DNA from 3 places in the Streptomyces sp. NPDC004788 genome. Region 1 is predicted to be linked to each of the others. Evidence: riboswitches for the same ligand, from Rfam matches in the RefSeq annotation. Region 1 holds a riboswitch; each other region holds the start of a gene.
The links. A riboswitch is a leader RNA that binds a small molecule or an ion and turns the genes downstream of it on or off. The one in region 1 is predicted to bind cyclic di-AMP.

Region 1 (2,254 bases):
CCGGGTCGTCATCGTCGACCGTCCGGGCGCCGTCCAGACGCAGCTGCTCATCGGCCGCGTCGGCGCCGACCGCCACGACCGGGTCTGGCCGGCCCAGGTGCTCGGCACGTACTGCCTCGGCGGCACGCTCACCTCCCGCCTGGACCGCGTCCTGCGCGAGGAGAAGGGCTACACGTACGGTGTGCGCGCCTTCGGTCAGGTGCTGCGCTCGGACGAGGCGGGCCACGGCGCGTCGATGCTCGCCATCAGCGGCTCGGTGGACACCCCCAACACCGGCCCGGCACTTGACGACCTGTGGAAGGTGCTGCGCACCCTCGCCGCCGAGGGTCTGACCGACGCCGAGCGCGACGTGGCGGTGCAGAACCTGGTGGGTGTCGCCCCGTTGAAGTACGAGACCGCCGCCTCCGTCGCGGGCACGCTGGCCGACCAGGTCGAGCAGCACCTCCCGGACGACTACCAGGCGCACCTGTACGCGCGCCTGGCCGAGACCGGCACGGTGGAGGCGACCGCGGCCGTGGTCAACGCCTTCCCGGTGGACCGGCTGGTCACCGTCCTGGTCGGCGACGCCTCGCAGATCGAGGAGCCGGTGCGGGCGCTCGGCATCGGTGAAGTGACGGTCGTCACCGGCTGATTGAGCCCCCGTCACGAGGACCCTGACGACCTGGTTCGTCAGGGTCCTCGTCATTTGTCCGTATTGCGGGCGAGTGTTGGTGAATGCCCTGTGGCAAGTCTTACAAACTGGCGCGTCTGTTTGGCGATTGACTGAAGATCGGCCTAGCGTCGATGCGGCTGTTCGCCCGTTGCACGACGCCGCACCCGCGGCGAACGGACAGTCATCGCCGAGTCCCCGCAAGGCGCGAGCCTGGGGAGCCGGGGACCCACACGAAGTCCCTGGGGTGAATCGGACGCCTTCGCTCCGCGCGGAGGGGCCCGTAGGAGACCTTCCTGCTCCGAACCCGTCAGCTAACCCGGTAGGCGAGAAGGAAGGAAAGGATCAGCCACTTCATGGCGTTCACCCGTGCCACCGGGAAGCATCGTGGTCCGAGCCGTCTGACGCGCCGTGGCGCGGGCATCGCCGGCGTGGCGACGCTCGCCACCACCGGCGTCATCGGCACCCTCGCCTCCCCGGCGCTCGCCGCCGACACGGAGAGCCCCTCCCCGGAGGACACCGGCCTCACCCAGGTGATCACCGAGGAGTCCCTCACCCAGCACGTCGACGCCCAGGCCGCCGCCCAGGAGAAGCAGGCCTTCGAGGCCGCGGCCCGCGTCAAGGCCGCCGCCGAGGCGAAGCGCAAGGCCGAGGCCCGCGTCAAGGAGATCCGCGAGGCCAAGGAGCGCGCCGCCCGCGAGGCCGAGCGCAAGCGCCTGAACTCCTTCACGGCCCCCGTCGCCCACTCGTACGTCTCCACCGGCTACAACACCGGCGGCTCGCTCTGGTCCTCCGGCCACCACTCCGGCATCGACTTCCACGCCGCCTACGGCACCACGGTCGTCGCCGTCGGCTCCGGCACCGTCGTCGAGGCCGGCTGGGGCGGCGCGTACGGCAACAACATCGTCATCCGCATGAACGACGGCACGTACACCCAGTACGGCCACCTCTCCGCCATCCGTGTCCACGTCGGCCAGCAGGTCACCCCCGGCGAGCAGATCGGCGTCTCCGGCTCCTCCGGCAACTCGACCGGCCCGCACCTCCACTTCGAGGCCCGCACCAGCCCCGAGTACGGCTCGGACATCGACCCCGTCGCCTACCTGCGCGCCCGCGGCGTCGACGTCTGACGTCCGTCTCCCCGCTCAGGTCTCCCCGCTCAGCGCGAAGAAGCCCCGGCTCGAACGAGCCGGGGCTTTTTTCGTCCCTGAATTACCGGTCGGCATCGGAAATTCCCGCGTCCTGCAATAGAGTCGCCGGACGGGCTATGCCCGACGGGGTTCAGCGTGGAGAAAAAGCGGAGGTCGGACATGCGCATTCCCGCGCAGTCGGTATGCACGGCGATCCGGGACGACATCGTCTCCGGTGTGTACGCGCGGGGCGCCAGACTGACGGAGGAACAGCTCGCCCGCCGCTACGGGGTCTCCCGCGTCCCGGTCCGCGAGGCGCTGCGCACCCTGGAGTCCGAGGGCTTCGTCGTGACCCGCCGGCACGCCGGCGCCCAGGTCGCCGAACCCGGCGAGCAGGAGGCCGCCGACCTGCTCGACATGCGCTCCCTGCTTGAACCCCTCGGTGCCCACCGGGCCGCCCAGCGCCGCACCGAGGCCC
Region 2 (2,254 bases), on a different contig from region 1:
CGGGGCGAGTTCCTTCGCCCGTGGGACCTGTTCCGTGACGATCTGGTCGAGAAGGCGCCCCCGTACGGCCAGGTTGGCGTAGCGGAAGGCGTCGTGCTCAGGCAGCTGGTCGGCGAGCAGGACCGCGAATCGGTCCGCCCAGCCGACGAAATTCCCGTCGGGCCCGGGGTCTCCCACGCCCTCGGTGAAGCTGTCACCGATCGCCGCGTACGACCCGAATGCGTTCTTGTCTCGTGATCTCGAATCGTCTGCCACGGGAACTCATCTTTCCCTTATGGGTGTGACCTACGCGACCGTAAGGAGGGGTTGACGGCGGGTGACATATGCCACCTGGTAAAGATCACGTCAATCAGGAATAAGCGAAGCCCCGGCACTGGCTCGTGCCGGGGCTTCGCACTGACTGTTCGTCAGAGGCGTCAGATGTTGACGCCGTGCTGGCGCAGCGCGGCCAGCGGGTCGATGTCGGAGCCGTAGTCCGGCCCGGTGCGCATCTCGAAGTGCAGGTGCGGTCCGGTGACGTTGCCGGTCGCGCCGGAGAGGCCGATCACCTGGCCGCCGGTGACGGTCTGGCCGGCGCTCACCGAGATGGAGGAGAGGTGACCGTACTGGGAGAAGGTGCCGTCGGCGTGCTGGATGACGATCTGGTTGCCGTAGGCGCCGCCCCAGCCGGCGGAGTAGACGGTGCCGGGGCCGACCGCGTGGACGGCCGTGCCGGTGTCGGCGATGAAGTCGACGCCGGTGTGGTAGCCGGAGGACCACATGGAGCCCGGCTGCTTGTACGGGGTGGAGATGCCGCCGCTGACCGGGACGACCCAGCCGGAGGAGGTGGTCGTGCCGGTCGACGCGGAGGACGACGCGGCCGAGGTCGGGGCGGCGGCCGGGGCGGAGGTGGTCGCGGCGGAGCGCTCGGCGCTGCGCGAGGCGCGCTGCTCGCCGCCGGCCTTGGCCGCGTGGGCCTTGGGCGCGTGGGTCTTTGCCGCGTGGGGCTTGGCGTGGCCCTTGGCGCCGAGGGTCAGCTTCATGCCGGGCAGGATCAGCGAGGGGTTCTCGCCGATGACCTGGCGGTTGTCGCGGTAGAGCTTGTGCCAGCCGCCGGCCAGGTGGTGCTCGGTGGCGATCTTCGACAGGTAGTCGCCGCGGACCACGGTGTACGCGACCGGGGCGGCGGCGTGGGCCTGGGCGGGGGTGACGGCGGCGGGGGTGACGGCGGCGGGGGCCACGGCGGCGACGCGCTGGTGCGCGACGGCGGGAGCGGCCTGCTCGGCGGCGTGGGCGCCGGTCGCGCCGATCAGCGGGAGCGCGACGACCGCGCCGCCCGTGCCGGCGGCGACGAACCCGCGGCTGATCGGGTTGGCCTTGGGACGGCGGTGCTTACCCTTCGCGGGCATGGCGAGTTCCTCTCCGTCGCCTGCGAGGTGAGCTGTCGGGTTCGGACTGGAGATGTCCGGCCGCGCGGTCGCGCGGCTTCACCCCGAGCCGTCCTTCGTGGGTGCTGCGTCGAGGGATCGGCAAAGTACCTGGGTCCCCCGCTCCTGCCTGACACGGGTGGGTGCGGATTCCGGGCGGCGGCAGGATTCGGCGGTCCGTCCGGATTGAGCGCGACGCTAGACGAGCCGGGCCGACGGGAACAAGCCACGGTTTTTCGGCCACTCTTGATCGCGCCCCGATCGCGCGATATCCGGCCGGAATTCCGGTCACCCTGCGCGATGACGGACCCTCGATTTCCCTTTCCGCGAGGGAATTTGAAAAAGACGATCAGCCACGGTCCGTCACGTTTATGACGCTGCTCACGCCCCGATTCCCATCTCCCCTGCAACCAGGGCGCGTTATCACCAAACCCGCAATACGGACAGATCACCCATTCCCGCCCGAGGGGGTATGCCCGGGGCTACCGAGCCTGGATGATTGCCCCAGGAACCGATCTCGAGAGACCAGGAGCAACCTTGACGCAAGCGACCACCGAGCCCGAGCTCGCCGGCGTACGCAACTTCCGTGACCTGGGCGGGCTGCCGACCACGGACGGCCGGGAGGTGCGCCCCGGGCGCCTCTTCCGCAGCGGTCACCTGGCGCACGCCACCCCGGAGGACACCGCGTTCCTCACCACCCTGGCCCTGCACACGGTGTTCGACTTCCGAAACGACGCGGACCGGAAGGTCGAGGGGCCGGACGTGGACCTTCCGGGGACACGGAACGTGAACATCCCCCTGAGCGACCCGGCCGACGGCAAGGAGTTCTGGAAGCTGGTGCGCACGGG
Region 3 (2,254 bases), on a different contig from region 1:
AGTGGAGGCACCGGAGGGAACGGCAGCACGGCCGGTGCTGCCGTCGTCGAGGCCGACCTCGACCTCGACGGTGGGGTTGCCTCGGGAGTCCAGGATTTCCCGGGCTACGACGACGTCGATGGACGGCACGAGCATCTCCTTCTGGGATGTGACGCTGGTTGTGACGCATGCGGCAAGGTCTCGTTCGCCTTGCGACAAGAGCCTAACCGGCGCGGGGGCTCCGGCCAGCCGGGCGCCCGCCCCCTGGGACGAAAAAGGACCCAAGGGCATGCATTGGGGGACGAAAGAACCCGGTTACCGATCGGTACGAAACGGGCCCGGAGCACAGGCTCCGGGCCCGTTCCAGGGTCACCGCGGGGGGACAGCCGTCAGGCTCACTTGAGGTGGAGCTGCTGGCCCGGGTAGATCAGGTCGGCGTCCTGGACGATGTTCTTGTTCAGCTGGAACAGCTTCTGCCAGCCACCCTTGACGTGGTGCGTCTGGGCGATCTTGCTCAGCGTGTCGCCGGCCTTGACCTTGTACTCGCCGTCACCCTTGGCGACCTTCTTGCCGGTCGGCGTGGTGACGGTCTTCGCGGCCTTCGGCGCGGTGCGCTTCTCGCTGCGGGTGGTCGGCTGCTCGGCGGTGCGCTGGGTGGTGGTCGTCGGCGCGGCCGGCTTCGGGGCGGGGGCCGGGGCCTCGGCGGAGCCGCCGTCGTACGAGGCGCTGGACAGGCCGACGCCGCAGCTCGGCCAGGCACCCTTGCCCTGGCCCGCCAGGACCTTCTCGGCGACGGCGATCTGCTGCGACTTGGAGGCCAGGTCGGCGCGGGAGGCGTAGGCGGTGCCGCCGTAGGCCGCCCAGGTGGAGTTGGTGAACTGCAGGCCGCCGTAGAAGCCGTTGCCCGTGTTGATGGACCAGTCGCCGCCGGACTCGCACTGGGCGACGGCGTCCCACTCGGAGGCGGTGGCGGCCGAGGCGGTGCCAGCGGTCATCAGCGGGGCGGCGACGGCGACGCCGGCGACACCGGCGAGGGTGACGACGCGGGTGGCCTTGGAGGGACGACGGTGTTTGCCCTTGCCGGAAAGCAGCATGGAAGTTCTCCTCACCGACGCCTACGAGGTGAGCTGTCGGGTTCGGGCGAGTGAGTTGCCCGGCCGCGTGTCCTTGCACGCGGCTCCACCCCAAGCCGGTCGTCGGCCGTCTGTCTCAACGGCCGGGGCCGGCACTTACCTTGGGTCCCCCGCTCCTGCCTTCGGCGCTTGCGCGACGACTGTTCCCGGCGTCCGGCGGCAGGATTCGGCGTACCGGTCGGCGGGGCCCGCGGTGGCGAGCGGTCACGACCGTAGACACACCCCCGGCGGAAGTTCAAAGCCCATCAACCCGGAAAAATCGCCCCTACTTGCACTCCGTCAGGTGACGTTTGTGCAGGTGAGGGGCGAAACGCGCAAAGTTTGCGGACGTGACACGGCCGTTCGACAAGAGAGACTCATGTCTCACTTGCACAGAACCGGACATTCAGCCCCTAACTACCCCTCAGGCGTGACCTGGGGCGCGGTCTTCCCGAGGTTCAACTCAAGGCTCTGACCAGGGAGGATGAGGTCGGGGTCGGTGCCGACCGTCTTCTTGTTGGCGTCGTAGAGCGCGGTCCAGCCGCCGGGCAGGGCGTTCTGCTGTGCAATGTCCGACAGGCTGTCACCCGGCTTGACGGTGTATTCGTCCGCACTGGGCGTCTTGTCCGTGTTGTCCGCGGCCGCGTCGCCGGTCGGAGCGGCGTGCCGTCCGGATTCGGGCGTGCCGTCCGTATCGCCCGGTTCTTCTGTCGCGGCGTCACCGCGGTGCTTGCCGGTGCCGGTGGGGGCCGTTTCGGACGCACCGGGCGTACCGGGCGTACCGGAACCATCGGGTGTACCGGGCGTCACGGAGGTGCCGGGCGTCACGGGAGTGGTGGGTGCGTCCGGCGAGGCGGGCGTGGTCGGCGTGGCCGAAGTCGACGGGGCGGCCGGAGTGGTGGGCGCGGTGGGCGTCGTGGCGCTCGACGAGGGCTCGGTGGTCTTCGTGCCCGACTCGGCGGGCAGCCCCTCGGTGCGGTTCGACTCCTGGGGCGCGGCCGGCTGCGCGGGAGTGGTGGCCGGGCCCGGGTCGACGGCGGGCTTCCTGCCGTCGTTCTTCAGGCCGGCGATCGGCGCGCAGGTGGCCCACTGGGTGTCGCCGGCGGCGAGCGCCTTGTCGGCGATGGCGATCTGCTGGGCGCGGCTGGCGAGGTCGGGGCTCG

Region 2: another riboswitch for cyclic di-AMP. It lies ahead of ACWEJX_RS23760 (M23 family metallopeptidase); the one in region 1 lies ahead of ACWEJX_RS10305 (M23 family metallopeptidase).
Region 3: another riboswitch for cyclic di-AMP. It lies ahead of ACWEJX_RS07475 (transglycosylase family protein); the one in region 1 lies ahead of ACWEJX_RS10305 (M23 family metallopeptidase).

What each region holds. Positions count from the first base shown of each region.
Region 1 covers NZ_JBSGBF010000016.1:35,214-37,467, reverse strand. Annotated here, with positions in the region: gene ACWEJX_RS10310 (M16 family metallopeptidase) at 1-631, shown strand, start outside; cyclic di-AMP (ydaO/yuaA leader) riboswitch at 828-992, shown strand; gene ACWEJX_RS10305 (M23 family metallopeptidase) at 1,006-1,776, shown strand; gene ACWEJX_RS10300 (GntR family transcriptional regulator) at 1,957-2,254, shown strand, end outside.
Region 2 covers NZ_JBSGBF010000058.1:6,860-9,113, reverse strand. Annotated here, with positions in the region: gene ACWEJX_RS23765 (SGNH/GDSL hydrolase family protein) at 1-255, opposite strand, end outside; gene ACWEJX_RS23760 (M23 family metallopeptidase) at 417-1,388, opposite strand; cyclic di-AMP (ydaO/yuaA leader) riboswitch at 1,393-1,558, opposite strand; gene ACWEJX_RS23755 (tyrosine-protein phosphatase) at 1,902-2,254, shown strand, end outside.
Region 3 covers NZ_JBSGBF010000010.1:60,723-62,976, reverse strand. Annotated here, with positions in the region: gene eno (phosphopyruvate hydratase) at 1-135, opposite strand, end outside; gene ACWEJX_RS07475 (transglycosylase family protein) at 375-1,073, opposite strand; cyclic di-AMP (ydaO/yuaA leader) riboswitch at 1,077-1,250, opposite strand; gene ACWEJX_RS07470 (transglycosylase family protein) at 1,509-2,254, opposite strand, start outside.